DNA from 3 places in the Chromobacterium vaccinii genome. Region 3 is predicted to be linked to each of the others. Evidence: predicted binding sites of a transcription regulator. Region 3 holds the regulator's gene; each other region holds the start of a gene.

Region 1 (5,937 bases), 2.5 Mb from region 3:
AGTTGCGCTCGGCGTCGCTGCGGCCGGCGCGCGGCGCGGCGGTCAGGTACAGGCCCAGGCTGTCCGGCGAGCTCAAGCCGGGTCGTTCTCCTATCAGCATCGCCGTCATTCTTGCGCCCATGATTTCCCCGGCTTCGTCGCCCAGCGCCACCCGCGCCTCGCGCGCGATCAGCAGCGGGCCGACGCTCAAGCCCATCTCCCGCACCCGCGGCAGCAGCTCGCGCAGCAGCGGCACCGCGTGCAGGGCGGGCGCGCGCGAGGACAGGCCGTCGGCGATGAGGATCAGCAGGTCGCAGCCCTTGTCCGCTTCCGCCAGCAGCCGCGCGCGGCTGGCGTCGTCCAGCCTGCGGCCCAGGTCCGGCCGCTGCAGGTATTCGGCGCGGCTCCCGGCGGCGCTGCGGACGTCGATGACGCGGTGGCCGTCTGCCGCCAGTTCGCCGGCCAGCGCGGCGGAATCCAGCGGCGTATGCACCGCGTCGCGCGCTTGGGCGTGGGCCAGCGCGAAGCGCAGCGTTTCGCGGCAGGGCAGACTGCTGCCGGCGCGGCCAAGCGCGATGCGGGCGGCGGTGAGGCGGGACAGCTCGCCCCAGCCGTCTTCGGTGACGGGATTTTGTTTTTCTTTCACGCCACGCCCTCCATCATCGTCAGCAGCCGTTGTCGCCTATCCTGCGGCAGCAGCCTGCCGCCGCGGGTGATTTCCATCGTTTCCAGCCAGTCCTCGAACTCCGGCGCGCGCTTCAGCCCCAGCGTATTGCGCAGGTAGAGCGCGTCGTGGAAGGAGGTGCTCTGGTAGCCCAGCATGATGTCGTCGGCGCCGGGCACGCCGATGATGAAGTGCACGCCGGCCGCGCCCAGCAGCGTCAACAGCGCGTCCATGTCGTCCTGGTCGGCCTCGGCGTGGTTGGTATAGCAGATGTCGCAGCCCATCGGCAGGCCCATGAGCTTGCCGCAGAAATGGTCTTCCAGCCCGGCGCGGATGATTTGCTTGCCGTTGTACAGATACTCTGGGCCGATGAAGCCGACCACGGTGTTGACCAGCAGCGGCGAGTAGCGGCGCGCCACCGCGTAGGCGCGCGCCTCGCAGGTCTGCTGGTCCACGCCCCAGTGGGCGTTGGCCGACAGCGCGCTGCCCTGGCCGGTCTCGAAATACATCAGGTTGCCGCCCACCGTGCCGCGCTTCAGCTCCCGCGCCGCCTGATGCGCCTCGTCCAGCACGGCGAGGCTGACGCCGAAGCCGGCGTTGGCTTTCTCGGTGCCGGCTATCGACTGGAATACCAGGTCCACCGGCGCGCCCTGGCGGATCAGGTCCAGCGTGCTGGTGACGTGGGTCAGCACGCAGTTTTGGGTGGGGATGGCGTAGCGCTGGCGCACCTCGTCCAGCAGCGTCAGCAAGCTCCGGATATCGTCCGGGCTGTCGCCGGCCGGATTGATGCCGATCACCGCGTCGCCGGCGCCGTAGAGCAGGCCGTCCAGGGTGGCGGCGGCGATGGCGCGCGCGTCGTCTGCCGGATGGTTGGGCTGCAGCCGCACGCCCATCCGTCCCGGCAGGCCTTGGGTATTGCGGAAGGCGGTCACGACGCGGCATTTCCTCGCCGCCAGCACCAGATCCTGGTTGCGCATCAGCTTGGACACCGCCGCCGCCATTTCCGGCGTGAGGCCGGGAGCCAGCGCCGCCAGCGTTTCCGCGGTGGCGGCGTCGGACAGCAGCCAGTCGCGCAGGCCGCCGACGGTCAGGTGGGCGACGGCGGCGAAGGCGGCCGCGTCGTGGCTATCCAGGATCAGCCGGGTGACTTCGTCTTCCTCGTACGGGATCAGCGCCTGGTTGAGAAAGACGGTCAGCGGCAGGTCGGCCAGGCACATTTGCGCCGCCACCCGCTCCTCGGCGCTGGCGGCGGCGACGCCGGCCAGCTGGTCGCCGGAGCGCAGCGGGCTGGCGCGCGCCATCAGCGTCTTCAAGTCGTCGAAACGATAGCGGCGCGGGCCTATGGCGATGGCGTGGCTCATGTCTGGCTCCGGATGGTGGGAGAGGCCTGGGCGGCAATCTCGGCCGAACCTTGCAGCTGAGCGTCGATGCCGGCTTCGGCGCGCTGGCGGGCGGTGGCGAGGAAGTACAGGTAGCCGGCGGCCAGCATCGCGGCGAAGATGCCGGCCAGCAGCCGGTTGTAATAGACCATGGCGACCAGGCAGATCAGCGAACAGCCCAGCGCCAGCGCCGGCAGCCACGGATAAGCGGGCGCGGAGAACGGCCGGGGCAGGGCCGGCTCGCGGCCGCGCAGCCGGAACAGCGCCAGCATCGACACGATGTACATGACGATGGCGCCGAACACCGACAGCGTGACGATGTTGGCGGTCAGCGGCTGGCCGGCGATCTGCACCAGGTCGTCGCTGAAGATGGCGGCGATGCCGACGACGCCGCCGGCCAGTATGGCGCGGTGCGGCGTCTTGAAGCGCGGATGGACGGCGGCCAGCGCGCGCGGCAGGTAGCCGGCCCGCGCCAGGGCGAAGATCTGCCGCGAATAGCCCATGATGATGCCGTGGAACGACGCCACCAGGCCGAACAGGCCCAGCCACACCAGCATGTGCAGCCAGCCGCTGTGCTCGCCCACGATCAGCTTCATCGCCTGCGGCAGCGGGTCGTTGATATTGGCCAGCCGGCTCCAGTCGCCGGCGCCGCCGGCCATCACCATCACGCCGAAGGCCAGCGCCACCAGGGTGAGGATGCCGGCGATGTAGGCGCGCGGGATGGTGCGGGCCGGGTCCTTGGCTTCTTCGGCCGCCATCGCCGCGCCCTCTATCGCCAGGAAGAACCAGATCGCGAACGGCAGCGCGGCGAACATGCCGCCGACGGCGCCCCAATGGAAGGCGTCCTGCCCGGCCCAGCCGTGGCGCATGAAGTTGTCCCAGCTGAAGCCGGGCGCCACCACGCCCATGAACACCAGCAGCTCGAAGATGGCCAGCAGCGTGACCGCCAGCTCGAACATCGCGGCGATGCCGACCCCGGCGATGTTCAGCGCCATGAAGGCCAGATAGGCGCCGCAGGCGGTCCATTTGGGCGCCAGCGATGGGAATTGGACATTGAGGTAGGCGCCGATGGCCAGCGCGATGGCCGGCGGCGCGAACACGAATTCGCACAGGGTGGCGAAACCGGCGATGAAGCCGCCCAGCGGACCGAAGGCGCGGCGGGCGTAGGCGAAGGGCCCGCCGGCGTGCGGGATGGCGGTGGTCAGTTCTGTGAAACTGAAGATGAAGGCTGCGTACATCAGCGCGACGAACAGCGTGGCGCACAGAAAGCCCAGCGTGCCGGCCTGCGCCCAGCCGTAGCTCCAGCCGAAGTATTCGCCGGAAATCACAAGCCCCACGGCGATGCCCCATAGTTGCCAGCCGCCGAGCTTGCGCGCGAGGCCGGGTGTCGATGCGTTCATGGCAGACTCCTGTCCGATTGGATGGCCTTCCCGTCGGGAAGGGCGGGCATTCCCGCATCGCCCGTTTACGCAAAAAGAATGCCAGCGCCGGCGCCGGGATTCAATCCCCCATCGTAGCCTGCCGCTGGCGGATGCCATGCTAGAATCGATGACGATACGCAATCAGCGGCAGGGGAAAGCAGATGTCAGGCAGCAGCATGGGACGATTGTTTACGGTGACTTCCTTCGGCGAGAGCCACGGGCCGGGCATAGGCTGCGTGGTGGACGGTTGTCCGCCGGGACTGGCCTTGACCGAGGCGGACATCCAGACGGAGCTGGACCGCCGCAAGCCCGGCACCAGCCGCCACGTGACCCAGCGCCGCGAGCCGGACACCGTCGAAATCCTGTCCGGCGTCTACGAGGGCAAGACCACCGGCACGCCGATCGCGCTGCTGATCCGCAACACCGACCAGCGCAGCAAGGATTACGGCAATATCGCCGAGACTTTCCGCCCCGGCCACGCCGATTACTGCTACTGGCATAAATACGGCACCCGGGATCCGCGCGGCGGCGGCCGCTCCTCGGCGCGCGAGACCGCGGTGCGCGTCGCGGCCGGCGCCATCGCCAAGAAGTGGCTGAGCGAAAAATACGGCATCGTCATTCGCGGCCACATGACCCAGATCGGCGAAGTGCAGATGCCGTTCAAGGGCTGGGAGCATGTGGGCGGCAATCCTTTCTTCAGCGCCGATCCGGACATCGTGCCGCGGCTGGAGGAATATATGGACTCCATCCGCAAGAGCCTGGATTCCATCGGCGCGCGGCTGCGCGTGGTGGCGGACAATGTGCCGGTGGGCTGGGGCGAGCCGGTGTTCGACCGCCTGGATGCCGACATCGCTTACGCGATGATGAGCATCAACGCGGTCAAGGGCGTGGAGATCGGCGCCGGCTTCGGCTGCGTGACCCAGCGCGGCAGCGAGCATGGCGACGAGCTGACGCCGCAAGGCTTCGCCAGCAACCACGCCGGCGGCGTGCTGGGCGGCATCTCCACCGGCCAGCAGATCGATGTATCGATCGCGATCAAACCGACGTCGTCCATCGCCCAGCCGCGCCGCTCGATCAACAAGCAAGGCGAGGCGATAACGATGGAAACCCACGGCCGCCACGATCCCTGCGTCGGCATCCGCGCCACGCCGATCGCCGAGGCGATGCTGGCCTTGGTGCTGATCGACCATGCCTTGCGCCACCGCGCGCAATGCGGCGATGTGCGGGTGGAAACGCCGAGAATTGCGGGTCATATCGGCTAGAATGCACATATACCGGCCGGGCGGCTCGAGGCCAGTTCAACCCTGGGATGACACCATGCTGAAAAATCTGATAGATGGATTGGCCGGACGTCTGAAGAAGAACGCGCATGAGGAAGAGGCCCCGCATCAGGACGCGAGGCCGGAGCCGCCCGATATCATCATCCCCCTGCCGGAGGAGGAAGAGCCGGCCGATCTGCCCGCCACGCTCGGCTTTGTGTCCCACCAGCCGGTGATGGATCGCCAGCAGCGCGTGGTCGCCTATGATTTCTTCGTCCGCCAGGGCAAGCGCAACATCGAGGCCGGCAAACAGCAGGAGTTCGACCGGCTGCTGCTGGCCACGCTGCACAATATGGACATCTTCCGGCTGCTGGCCTACCGCCGCGCCTTCGTCCACATCGCGATGACCTCGCTCGACGACCCGCAGCTGCGCGGCATGCCGGCGGGCAGCGTGATCTTCGTGCTGGAGCCGCTGCCGGGCATGGAGGTGGCGGAGCACATGCTGCGCCAGCTGGACGAGCTGCAGAAGCTTGGCCTGCGCTTCGCGCTGGAGCCCGCCGCCTACGACCAGAACATGCTGAGTCCGGGATTGCAGGCCGATCTGTTCAGCCGGGTAGACTTCATGGTGCTGGATTTCGCCGGTCCGTCCACCCGGGTGCTGGCGCCCATCCTGGATCAGTTGCCCAAACGCTATCCGGGGGCGCGCTGGATGGCGCGCAACGTCGGCACCGCAGAGGACATGGACGTTTGCCTGCGCGGGCCGGGCAACAACCGGTTCGCCTTGTTCCACGGCCCCTTCGTCACCACCGCCCATGCGCTGGAGGGCGGCAAGGTGGACACCAACCAGACCCGCGTGCTGCAGATCATGCGCCTGCTGCGCACCAGCGCCGATCCCAAGGAAGTGGAAGCCCAATTCAAGCTGGATTCGGTGCTGCTGTTCAAGCTGCTGCGCTTCATCAATTCGCCGATACACGGCTTGTCGCGCAAGGTGCAGACAATAGAGGAAACTCTGCTGCTGCTGGGGCGGGAGACGCTGTTCAAATGGCTGTCCATGCTGCTGTTCACCTCGCGCAAGGAGGACGGCACCGCGATCTCGCTGATGGAGAAGTCGTTGATCCGCGCCCGCTTCATGGAGAAGCTGGGCGGCTATCGCGGCAACAAGCTGGAGGCCGAGCACCTGTTCTTGACCGGGATGTTCTCGCTGCTGGACGTGCTGCTCAACCAACCCTTTCCTG
Region 2 (5,937 bases), 460 kb from region 3:
CGCGCCCTGCACCGCGAAGAAGCCCGGCGAGCCAAGCGCGAAATCGGACGGGTTGCCGGTATGTTGCAGCGCGCCCTGGCTGGCGTCGAAGCCGATGGTGTTGTCGACGACATAGGTCCGGGTCGGCGCGCCGTCGCCGATCACCGGCAGCGCCCGATATGCCGCCAGATCCGCCTTGAAGGCATTGGTGTTGACGTTGGCCAGATTGTTCGCGGTAGTCGCCTGCTGCCAAGCCTCATGCTTGGCGCCGGTCATCGCGAGGTACAGCACTCTATCCATGCTTCAATCCGCCGCTTAGATGTTCAACAAGGTTTGGATCAGCGTGTCCTGCGTCTTGATCGTCTGCGCGTTGGCCTGATAGTAGCGCTGCGCGGTGATCATGTTCACCAGCTCGTTGGTCAGGTTGACGTTGGAATCCTCCACCTGCCCGGACGACAAGGTGCCGGCATTGCCAGCGCCCGGATTATTGACCGTCGGCGAACCGGAATTGCCGGTCTGAGACCACATATTGCCGCCGATATCCTGCATCCCCTGCGGATTGACGAAGGTGGCCAGGGCTATCTGGCCGATTGTCTTGGTCTGGCTATTGGAGAAGCTGGCCTGAATCAGGCCGTTGGCCGAGATGTTCACGCCCTGCAGCGTGCCCGGCGCGGTGCCGTCCTGAATCTGCGGCGACAAGGTGCCGAACTGCTGATTGTTCTGCACAGAGTTGGTGAAATCGACGGTCACGGTCTGAGGGATCGCCGAGCCGTTCACCGGCGTGGTGGTGAACGTGATCGGCACCGGCGTGAAGGGGGCGGGGGTCAGGTTGCCGCTGGTGTCGAAATTCAATGTGAAGCTTGCTCCGCCGCCAGTCGTAGTCGTTGGTTTGCCATCGACGTAGGTATTGACCGTCCAGGTGTTGCCGGTAGCGGCAGACGACGTCAGCGAGTAATAGAACACCATCTGGTGCGGATTGCCCAGGCTGTCGAACACCTGCACGGTATTCGGCCAGTTATACGACGTGGGGTCCGCCGGATTGTTGAGCGGCGAGCCGGTAGGCGTTTTCTGATTGGAGTTCAGCTGCACCGGCATGCTCAGCTTGGTGGTGGCGTGCGGAGCGATGGACGTGGTCGTCAATTGCAGATTGCCGACCGGCCCTTGGGAAACGCTCCCGCTCGAATTCGCCGTCCAGCCCTGGACAAAATTGCCGGCGGTGTTGACCAAGTAACCTTGGCTATTGACCTGGAACTGGCCGTTGCGGGTATACGCCTGCGTGCCGTTGGGCAAACCCATGATGAAGAAACCGGCATTGTTGATCGCCAAGTCCAGGCTGCGGCCGGTAGAGTCCAGATTGCCGTTACCCATGTTCTGGGTCACCGCCTGCACCTGGGTGCCGATGCCCGGCGTGGTCGCGGTGATGCCGTACAGGCTGTTGCCGTAGAGATCGGCGAACTCGGTGCGCGAGCTCTTGAAGCCGACGGTATTGGCGTTGGCCACGTTGTTGCCTATGGTGTCCAATTGCACGGACGCCGCGTTCAGACCACTCAGACCTTGTTGAAAGCCCATCTCAACTGCTCCTCATCAAGCTTTATTTAGGCAGAGTGCTTCAGGACATCTGCGCGACATTGGACAACGGCACCAGGTTGTTGCCCGGCAGCACCAGCATCGGCGAACCGTTTGCCCAGGATACCGCCTGGACCTGCTGGGTGTTGTAAGCCGTGGCGGTGGTGTTGCCGGACGAACTGGCCTGCGCCACCTTGACCTGGAAGGTATAACTGCCGCCGGCCGGCAACTGGTTGTTGTTGGCATCCTTGCCGTCCCAGCTGAAGGTCGTCAGCCCCTTGCCCGGATTTTGCAGCGGCACCGTATCCACCACATTGCCGTTCTGATCCAGCACATTGACCTGCACCGAGGCGGCGGGTCCGTTCAACAGCACGCCCGCCTGCGTCGTCTGGCCGGCGGCCGGCGCGGTCAGCGCGTTGCCGGCCACCATCACGTTCTTGCCTATCATGCTGGAGGCCATCAGCGACTGGGTGGCGCTCTGCGCCGACACCATTTGCTGCATGGTCTGGTTCAGCGTCTGCAGGCCGGCCACCTGGCTGATCTGGGCCATCTGGCTGGTCAGCTGGCTGTTGTCCATCGGATTCAGCGGATCCTGCGCGTTCAGCTGCGCGGTCAGCAAGGTCAGGAAGTTGTTCTGCAGGCTTTGCGCGCTGGTGGTGGACAAGGAGCCGCCAGTGCCCGAACCATTGGCCGTCTGAACACCGCTGCTGCCTGGCGTGGCCTGGCTGTTCAGCGAGTTGAAATTGAACGCGTTGCCGGTGGTGCTGTTGGTCGCTGCGGTAGTCATGGCGTCACCCTTTACCTGGTTTATTGGCCGAGCTGCAGCGTCTTTTGCAGCAGCGTCTTGGCGGTGTTCATCATTTCAACGTTGTTCTGGTAGGCGCGAGAGGCGGCGATCATGTCGGCCATCTCCTCCACCACGTTGACGTTGGGCATGGTCACGTAGCCGCGCTCGTCGGCCAGCGGGTTGCCCGGTTCGTACTTCAGCCTCGGCGGCGACTGGTCTTCCACCACCGACGTCACGCGCACGCCGGCCACTTGCGGCTGGGCGTTGTCCACCGGAATCGCGGTGAACACCACGTGGCGCCCCTTGTAAGGCTGGCCGGTCGAACTGGTGGCGCTTTCGGCATTGGCCAGATTGCTGGCCACCACGTTGAGCCGCATCGATTGCGCCGACAACGCCGAACCTGAAATATTGAAGAGATTAGACAGTGACATTCAATCAGCCTCCCGTGCCGCTGCCCTGGATCGCCGAGCTCAGGCCGCTGATCTTCTTGTTGAGGAAGGCCAGCGTGGTCTGATACTGCAAGGCGTTGTCGGCGAAAGCGCCGCGCTCCACGTCCATGTCGACCGTGTTGCCGTCCAGGCTGGGCTGCACCGCGCTGCGGTACTGCAGCGGCGTGCCGGAGCCTTCGCCGGCCTGATTGGCGATGTGGCGCGCGTCGGTCTGGGCCAGTTTCAGTTGCCCCTGCTTGTCCACCTGCGCCTGCAGCGCGGACTTGAAATCGAAATCCACCGCCTTGTAATACGGCGTTTCAGCGTTAGCGATGTTGCTGCCTATCACTTCGGCGCGATAGGCCTGCAAATTCAGCGCGCGCTGCTGAAAATCGAAATAGTGGGCAATTTTGTCTAGCATTGGGCAATCTCCTCGCTGGCCTACGCTAAAGCACGAAGTGTGCCAGTGCTTGAAAGCCGCGCAAAGCCAAGTTTTCACGCCGATTAGGCTTCAAGCGGCAAGTTTGCCGGCCGGGCGCGGCGCGAGCGGCGGCAAAACTTGCCGCCCCCATCCGCATCAAGCTATTTGAGGATTTTGCTTGCCGGCCCACCCAAATCGTGCCAAACCGACAATAATGTAAATAAGTAGAATGTCGGAGCAGAGCGATGCTGGCTTTGGAACAACTGCTGATCTCATTGGCCGAACCCTCCCAGGTGCAGGCGCAAATCATCACCAAGGCGCTGGAGGCGATGGGCGCCGCCCAGATAGAAGTCCACCCTTCCGGCCGCGAGCTGATAGAGCAGGCCCGGCAAAGGCGGCCGAACCTGATCATCAGCGCCTACCACCTGCCCGACATCACGGGCGCGGAGCTGGTCCGCGAGCTGCGCGAAAGCGATGATCTGTACGACCTGCCCTTCATCCTGATCTCCAGCGAAACCAATCCGGAAAGACTGGAAACGATACGCCAGGCCGGCAGCCTGGCCATGCTGCCCAAGCCGTTCACACCCGAGGAGTTCGATCTGGCGATGCAGTCGGTGATGAGTTTTCTCAACTGCCCCAGCCTGGGCGCCGAGGTCGACTCCGACATGGCGCTGATGAACGTGCTCATCGTCGACGACAGCAGCACTTCGCGCCACCACATCCGCCAGGTGCTGGAGAAGCTGGGCTTCGAGCATTTCTGCGAGGCGGCCAGCAGCGAAGCGGCCATACCCTACCTGGAGCAGGAGCCATTCAAGCTCATCATCACCGACTACCACATGCCGGGCATGGATGGACTGGACTTCGCCCGCCACGTCCGCAGCAGCGGCCTCCAGCCGGACACGCCGGTGATGATGATAACCAGCGACAGCGACAATATCGGCAAGGATGACCTGGAGGAGGCCGGCATCGCCGCCTGCTGCCAGAAGCCTTTCGACATGGACAAGATGCGCGAGCTGATCCGCACCTTGCTCAACGAGTACTGACGCCCGCGCAATCGGCGCCCAAAAAAACGCCCGGCTCAACCGGGCGTTTCATCTCCTCGGCAAGCGCTTTCGCGCCGCCGGGCAAGGCCTGCTCGCCAAGCTCAGCGCGGTGCCACCCATACCAGGCGCGAATGCGCCTTGTCCGCGCCGAAAGACTGGCGGCGCCAATAACCCTGGCTGGCATATTCGGTGCCATCGGCCAGCTCCGGCACCCGGCAGAAAGTCACCTCGCCGAAGCCGGACTTCAACAGCTGGCTGCGCGCCTTCCGCCGGGTTTTGACGCACGAAGGATGCGCGGCGTCCGCCACCCACTCCGCCGGCGCGGAAGCCTCCCAGCCCTTGGCCAGTTCCAGCTTGGGCTGAGTCATCATCGCCAGGCCGTTCAATACGGAAGACAGCAGCCCCTGCCAATCGGCGGCCACATTTTCCAGCTGCGGCGCCAACTCGCCCGGATACTCCACCCGCGCCAACTCAACTTGGTCCGCCGCTTGCAGCCAATTGACGCCATCCGGCGCGAAGCCCATCCGCACCATTGTCAGCAGCAAGGCGCGACGCTCCGGCTGATGCGCGATGAAGGCCCCGCCCTCGCCCGGCACATGCAGGAAGAAGGCTGCGGCGGGCAGATTCAGTGTATCGGGCAGGTTCGACGGCTGCCGGGTATGGGCCAAGGCGGCCGCCAACGCGCCATCCAGATGGGACACCACGCGCCCGTGGCGAGCGAAGTGTCCCCAGGCCTCGGCCAACGCCAATTCGCAGACGATGGTGGCCTGCGGAATCTCGAACACTTGCGCCGCGCGCTCCAACTCGCGCTTGATCACATCCTTCATCTGCGCCCGCGCCTCGGCGGCCTGGACCGTCTGGGCATACAGCTGCCCCACTCGCTTGGCCCAGGGCCGGGTGGCGGCGTAGCGTTGCACGGCGTATTCCATGCCACTGCTTCCTTCGAAATAAAAAGGGCCGCATTGTAGCAAACGCGGCCCCATGTCCCAACCCGTACCCCAAAGCCGCTCCAAGCCTCTAACGGCCGCCGCCCTTTCGCCGCGCCGGCGACCGGTCCTGAATGACCCCGGCGTACAGCCACTGCCGGAAGTGGTTCAGCGCCATCGGCTTGCCGAAATAGAACCCCTGCAGCAACTCGAATCCACTCGCTTTCAGATAGTTCCGCTGGCCCGCAGTCTCCACGCCCTTGACGATCACGCTCACGCCCAACTGGCGGGACGACGGCAACAGGCCGTCCAGCACATTGCCGCGCAGCGTGTCCTGCCCCAATGCGGAGGCAAAGCCTTTTTCCACCTTCAGATAATCAAAACCCCAGCGCCGCAGATAGTCCTTGTCGGCATAGCCGGAGCCGAAATCGTCCAGCGCCAGCTTCACGCCCTCCCGCTTGAGTCTTCGGATCACCTCGTGCGCGCCGGACGCCTCGCTCAATGGCGTCTGCTCCGAAATTTCCAGCACCAACGCCGCCTGCTTGGCCTGCAGCATCTCCCGCATTTCCCGGCAATCGTCGGCCAGCTCCGGCATCGCCAGATGCTCGCCGGCGATATTGACGCCGACGATGAAACCCGGCGGCAAGGCCACCTGGCGCAACTCGCCGGCCGCCCGCTTAAGCAGATAGCGGGTCAGCGGCACGATCAACCCCGCCTCGGTCGCCTCCCGGATGAACAGGTCGGCCCTCACATTGCCCTGCATCGGATGGCGCCAGCGCGCCAGCAC
Region 3 (5,937 bases):
GCCGCCGGTGCGAACCATTCCTCGCGGCCGTAGACTTCCAGCTGGCCGTCGCCGGCGGGATAGCGGGCCTGCAGCCAGGCTTTCATTTCGGCCGGACGCGAGGGCAGGGTCAGTTGCATTTCCTGCTTGGCCACCACCTGGGCGGCTTGGGAATACAGCACCCACACCCGCGCGCCGGCGGCGAGCAGGGCCTCGATCAGGCGCAGGCCGTAAGGCAGGCCCGAGGCGCCGGTGAGGGCGACGGTGACGGTTTTGCGGGGCATCGGCTTCTTTCTCCAGCCGGGCTGGACGGGCAGGGCGGCGGGCCCTGCCGATGGTCAGTGTTCGCGGTACAACTGGCGGTGGCGGACCAATACCTGGCGGTCGGGGAAGGAGCGCGCCAGATTCTCGATGATGTACACCGAGCGGTGCTGGCCGCCGGTGCAGCCGACGGCCACCGTCAGGTAGCTGCGGTTTTCCTTGCCGTAGCAGGGCAGCCACTTGGCGATCATCGCCTGGATGTCGGCTATCATCTCGGCCACTTCCTGATGGCCGGCGAAGAAGTCGATGATGGGTTGGTCGCGGCCGGTGAACGGGCGCAGCTGCGGATCGTAATAGGGATTGGGCAGGCAGCGGGCGTCGAAGACGAAATCGGCGTCCTGCGGCACGCCATGCTTGAAGCCGAATGATTCGAAGATCAGCGTCAGCTGGCTGCTGTCGGCATCGACCAGTTCGCGCACCCAGCTTCTGAGGGCGTTGGCGGACAGTTCGCTGGTGTCGATGCGGGTGCCCAGCTCCAGCACCTCGGCCAGCATCTCCTGCTCCAGCAATATGCTTTCCTCCACCGTGATGCCGGTGTCGGACAGGGGGTGGCGGCGGCGGGTTTCGGAGAAGCGTTTGACCAGCGTTTCCGGCTTGGCTTCCAGGAACAGCAGCCGAACATCCATGCCTTGGGCCTTCAGGGATTCCACCACTTTGGGCAGCGCGCCCAGGGTGGGGCCGGAGCGGGTGTCCACGCTGATGGCGATGTCCTTGTAGCCGAAGTCGGCGTACATCGCCATCGCTTCCGGCAGCATGGTGGCCGGCAGATTGTCCACGCAGTAGAAACCGGAATCCTCCAGCGCGCGCAGCGCCACCGACTTGCCGGAACCGGACAGGCCGCTAATCAATATCAGGCGCATTTTCCTGGTCTCGCAAGAAATTGGTGTGGCGTTCGATGAATTCGCGGGTGCTGTCGATGCCGCGCAGCTGCAGGATGTAGTTGCGCACGGCGGCCTCCACCAGCACCGCCAGGTTGCGGCCGGCGGCCACGGGCAGCACCACCTTGCGCACGGTGACGCCGATGATGTCCTGAGTTTCCGACTGGATGTTCAGCCGGTCCAGCGCCTGCATCGCCTGGTCGTTGGCCTTGACCAGATGGATGATCAGTTTCAGCACCTTCTTGGGGCGGACCGCGGTCTCGCCGAAGATGGTGCGGATGTTGAGGATGCCGAGGCCGCGCACTTCCAGGAAGTCGCGCAGCAGTGGCGGGCAGCGGCCTTCGAGCGTGTCCGGGCCGATGCGGTATAGCTCGACGGCGTCGTCGGCCACCATGCCGTGGCCGCGGGAGATCAATTCCAGCGCCAGCTCGCTCTTGCCCATCGCGGAGTCGCCCATGATCAGCACGCCGATCTCGAACACGTCGAGGAACACGCCGTGCAGCACGGTGGACACCGCCAGCGCGCGCGCCAGGTAGATCCGCAGCACGTCCATCAGGTACGGGCTTTCCAGCGTGCTGCACATCAGGGGCACGTTGTGGCTGTGGCAGTAGTCGCGCAGCAGCCGGGGCACTGGCTGGTTGTTGGTGACCATCACCACCGACATGCTCTTGTGGAACAGCTGGTCCAGCGCGGTCTTGGCCGCCGACTGCTCCAGCTTGTTAAGGTAGTCGACCTCGGCGAGGCCCAGCACCTGCACCCGGTTGGGGTGGATGAAGTTCAGGTGGCCGACCAGGGCCAGCGTCGGCCGCTGGTCGTCGTTGCCGATCACGTTGTCGGAGCCGCCGGTGCCGGCGACCCAAGTCAGATTCAGCTTCTGCTGGTTTTCCTGATACAGCCGGCGCACGGTGATGCTAGGCATGGGGCGTCCATTCGCAAAGCAGCTTGTACAGGTCGTCGCGCGCGCCGGCGCCAAGCATCTGCTCGCGCATCTGGCGGCTGGAGAACAGCTGCGCCAGCTCCGACAGCACCTGGAGGTGCAGGTCGGTGGCGTGCTCGGGGACCAGCAGCACGAACAGGCATTGCACCGGCTTGCCGTCCGGCGCGTCGAAGGGAATGGGCGCCTTCAGGCGGATGAACACGCCGGTGGCTTCCTTGAGGCCGCGCGCGCGGCCGTGGGGAATGGCCACGCCCTGGCCGAGTCCGGTGGAGCCCAGTTTTTCACGGCTGAACAGGCTGTCGAAAACCTCGCTGCGGGCGATGCCGCGGGTGTTTTCCACGAGCAGTCCCACTTGTTCGAACACCCGCTTCTTGCTGGCGACGTCCAGATCCAGCAGGATATGGTCCGGGGTCAGGATCTTGCCGATGAGAGTCATGTTGGAGTATGCATGCGGCTCTTGGGGTGAAACTGTGAATTCTACGTTGCCTTGATAGTACTGAAAACCGGCAAGCGCAAAGAAAAACGGGAACCGTGAGGCTCCCGTTGTCTTCAGTCCGGCCTTACAGCGAGGCCTGGGCCTGAGACGCTTCGCCCGAGCCCGTCGCGCGGTGTTCGGTCAGCTTTTCCTTGTACTTCAGGACTTGGCGGTCCAGCTTGTCCATCAGGACGTCGATGGCGGCGTAGAGGTCGGCCTCGGAAGCTTCGATGTGGATGTCCTTGCCGGACAGGTGCACATTGACTTCAGCCTTCTGGACCAGCTTGTCGACCGACAGGGTGACGGAGATGTCGATCACGTGGTCGACATGGCGGGTAATGCGCTCGAGCTTGTTCTCGATGTATTCGCGCAGCGACGGGGTGACTTCCAGGTGCAGGCCAGTTACTTTGAGGTTCATACCCTAGCTCCTTCTGGTGTTGACCACCCGGTCGGGTTGCCGGGCGGCATTGTATTCTTGAGGCGCCCTACAGCGCCTTGCGCAGATTCACCGCCGGAATCTGCATGGCTTCACGATACTTGGCTACGGTGCGTCTGGCAACCTGTATTCCCTGCTTGGCCAGCGCGTCGGCGATGGCGCTGTCGGACAGCGGCTTCGCGCGGTCCTCGGCGTCTATCATGCCGCGGATGTGGGCCTTGATCGCGGTGGCGGAGCACTCTCCGCCGCTTTCAGTTTCCAGCGAACTGCCGAAGAAATACTTGAGCTCGAACAAGCCCCGCGAACAAAGCAGGTATTTCTGGCTGGTGGATCGGGAAACGGTGGATTCGTGCAGGCCCAGTTCTTCCGCGATGTCCCGCAGGATCAGCGGGCGCATCGCCACTTCGCCGTGCTCAAAGAACGATTGCTGGCGCTCAACGATAGCTTCCGCCACTTTGAGTATGGTGTCAAACCGTTGCTGGATGTTCTTGACCAGCCAGCGCGCCTCCTGCAGCCGGCCCGACATTTCGCCGCCGGCGCGCTGGTCGGCCAGCATGCGCTCGTACAGCCGGTTGACGCGCAGGCGGGGCATCGCCGCGCGGTTGAGCTCGGCCGCCCAGCGGCCGCGCAGCTTGCGCACGCTGATGTCGGGAATCACGTAATGGGTTTCGCCGTGGCCGAAGCCGGTGGCCGGGTGCGGGTTGAGGCGGGCGATCAGCGCCTGCGCGCCGCGCAGCGCCGCGTCGTCGCAGCGCAGCAGCTTTTTCAGCCGGGCGTAGTCGCGGCCGCCGAGCAGGGCCAGGTGCTCGCGGACGATGGCCAGCGCCAGCGCGTGCTCAGGCTCGACGCCGGGCAGGCGCTGCAACTGCAGCGTCAGCGATTCGGCCAGCGAGCGCGCGCCCACGCCGGCGGGGTCGAACTGCTGCAGCAGCCTGAGGCCCACCGCCAGCTCGTCGACTTCCAGCTCCAGTTCCAGCGGCAGGTTGCCGGCCAGCTCGTCCAGCTGCAGCGGCAGGTAGCCGTCGTCGTCCAGTTCCTCTATCAGCAGGCGCATCACCGCGCGGTCGCGGTCGGAGAGGGCGATTTCGCCCAGTTGCGTCAGCAGGTGCTCGCGCAGACTGACCGGGCAGGGCACGTTGAGCATGGGGTCGAAGTCATTGTCGTCCCCCTTGCGGCTGCCGGCGCCCCAGTCCAGCAGTTCGCCGGCGCCGTCGTCGCGGCTGTCGGCGTCCTGGGCCTCGGCCGGGCTTTCCTGCTGTTCCGCGCTGTCGGGAGCGGCTTCGCCGTCGCGGGGCTCGTCGCCGCGCTCCAGCAGCGGATTGTCCAGCAGGAAGCGCTCCACCTCCGTCTGCAGGTCCAGTGTGGACAGTTGCAGCAGCTTGATCGATTGCTGCAGCTGCGGCGTCAGCGTCAGTTGCTGGGATACCTTGAGCTGAAGGGCCTGTTTCATCGTTTACAGATGGAAGTGCTCGCCGAGGTAGACCTCGCGCACTCTCTCGTTGTTGACCAGTTCTTCCGGCTCGCCGGAGGCCAGCACCGAGCCGTCGCTGATGATGTAGGCGCGGTCGCAGATGCGCAGCGTCTCGCGCACGTTGTGGTCGGTGATCAGCACGCCGATGCCGCGCTCCTTCAGGAAGGAGATGATCTTCTGGATGTCGATCACCGCGATCGGATCCACGCCGGCGAAAGGTTCGTCCAGCAGGATGAAGCGCGGGCGGGTGGCCAGCACGCGGGCGATCTCCACCCGGCGGCGCTCGCCGCCGGACAGCGACAGCGCGTTGCTGTCGCGCAGGTGGCCGATGTTGAGGTCGTCCAGCAGCAGGTCCAGCTCTTTTTCCAGCTCCTTGCCCTTGAGGCCGGAGATTTCCAGGATGGCGGCGATGTTCTCTTCCACCGTCATGCGGCGGAAGATGGACGCTTCCTGCGGCAGGTAGCCGAGGCCGAGCTGGGCGCGCTGGTGGATCGGGTAGTGAGTGATGGACGCGTCGTCCAGGCGAATGTCGCCGTCGTCGGCGCCGATCAGGCCGACGATCATGTAGAAACTGGTGGTCTTGCCGGCGCCGTTGGGGCCGAGCAGGCCGACGACTTCGCCGCTCTCGATGCTGAGCGACACGTCCTTGACCACGGTGCGCTTCTTGAAGCGCTTTTTCAGATTGGTGACGGTGAGGATGCTGTGCTTCATTGCGCGGCGGCTCCGGCGGCGGGTTTGGCGGCCGCCGGTTGCGACGCGGTGTTCTTCGGCTGCAGGATCACGGTGGTGCGCCCGCCCTTGCCGGCGTTGGCGCCGCCGCCCATCACCTGGTAGACCTCGCTCTGGGTGTCGTAGGTGATCACGTTGCCGATCACGAGGTCGCCGTTGCGCTTGACGCGGGCGTTGCCGGTCAGCACCGCGAAGTGCTTGGCGCTGTCGTAGTCCAGCTTGCTGGATTGGCCTTCGATCCAGCCGCTGTTGTTGTCCAGCTTCTGGCGGAAGGTGACGATGCGGCCGGTAGCCTGCAGCGTCTGGTTGCCTTGCGGGTCCTGGGTGGCTACCACCTTGTCGGCGTTCAGGCGCAGCGTGCCCTGGATCACCACCACGTTGCCGGTGCAAGTGGAGACGCCCTTGGTCTGCTCCATGGTGCAGCCGTTGTCGCTGGTGATTTCGATGGGCTTGGTTTTGTCTGCCTGTTCGGCGTGAGCCAGCGCGGAGGCGGCCAGCAGCAAGCCGGCCAGCAGGATGCGGGAGTTATTTGGCATAGACGATCTTGGTCTTGGAATACAGATTGAGCAGGCCCTGCGACTCCAGATAGCTGAAGCCGATGGAGTTGGCGACCGAGTTGCCTTGGTAGATCACCGACGGCGCCTTGGAGCTGGCGAAGCGCTTGCCGGTATCGACGAACATCGCGCTGCTGACCAGCCGGGTTTCGGGCTG

The links. The regulator sigma-54, encoded in region 3, starts transcription at its own class of promoters, with help from an activator protein. The targets are predictions, from matches to a motif close to CTGGCACGCTTCATGCTT.
Region 1: the regulator sigma-54 is predicted to act here: its motif matches at 3,490-3,507, upstream of eat (ethanolamine permease).
Region 2: the regulator sigma-54 is predicted to act here: its motif matches at 3,210-3,227, upstream of flgB (flagellar basal body rod protein FlgB).

Annotation. Positions count from the first base shown of each region.
Region 1 is NZ_CP017707.1:4,089,175-4,095,111, forward strand. Features, by position in the region: gene eutC (ethanolamine ammonia-lyase subunit EutC) at 1-625, opposite strand, end outside; gene BKX93_RS19015 (ethanolamine ammonia-lyase subunit EutB) at 622-2,004, opposite strand; gene eat (ethanolamine permease) at 2,001-3,422, opposite strand; gene aroC (chorismate synthase) at 3,605-4,705, shown strand; gene BKX93_RS19030 (EAL and HDOD domain-containing protein) at 4,761-5,937, shown strand, end outside.
Region 2 is NZ_CP017707.1:1,159,817-1,165,753, forward strand. Features, by position in the region: gene BKX93_RS05100 (flagellar basal body rod protein FlgF) at 1-279, opposite strand, end outside; gene flgE (flagellar hook protein FlgE) at 295-1,548, opposite strand; gene BKX93_RS05110 (flagellar hook assembly protein FlgD) at 1,589-2,332, opposite strand; gene flgC (flagellar basal body rod protein FlgC) at 2,353-2,763, opposite strand; gene flgB (flagellar basal body rod protein FlgB) at 2,768-3,181, opposite strand; gene BKX93_RS05125 (response regulator) at 3,427-4,224, shown strand; gene BKX93_RS05130 (hypothetical protein) at 4,326-5,153, opposite strand; gene BKX93_RS05135 (EAL domain-containing protein) at 5,242-5,937, opposite strand, start outside.
Region 3 is NZ_CP017707.1:1,618,220-1,624,156, reverse strand. Features, by position in the region: gene BKX93_RS07415 (flavin prenyltransferase UbiX) at 1-263, opposite strand, end outside; gene rapZ (RNase adapter RapZ) at 318-1,160, opposite strand; gene hprK (HPr(Ser) kinase/phosphatase) at 1,141-2,097, opposite strand; gene ptsN (PTS IIA-like nitrogen regulatory protein PtsN) at 2,090-2,551, opposite strand; gene hpf (ribosome hibernation-promoting factor, HPF/YfiA family) at 2,676-3,008, opposite strand; gene BKX93_RS07390 (RNA polymerase factor sigma-54) at 3,076-4,476, opposite strand; gene lptB (LPS export ABC transporter ATP-binding protein) at 4,480-5,208, opposite strand; gene lptA (lipopolysaccharide transport periplasmic protein LptA) at 5,205-5,762, opposite strand; gene lptC (LPS export ABC transporter periplasmic protein LptC) at 5,752-5,937, opposite strand, start outside.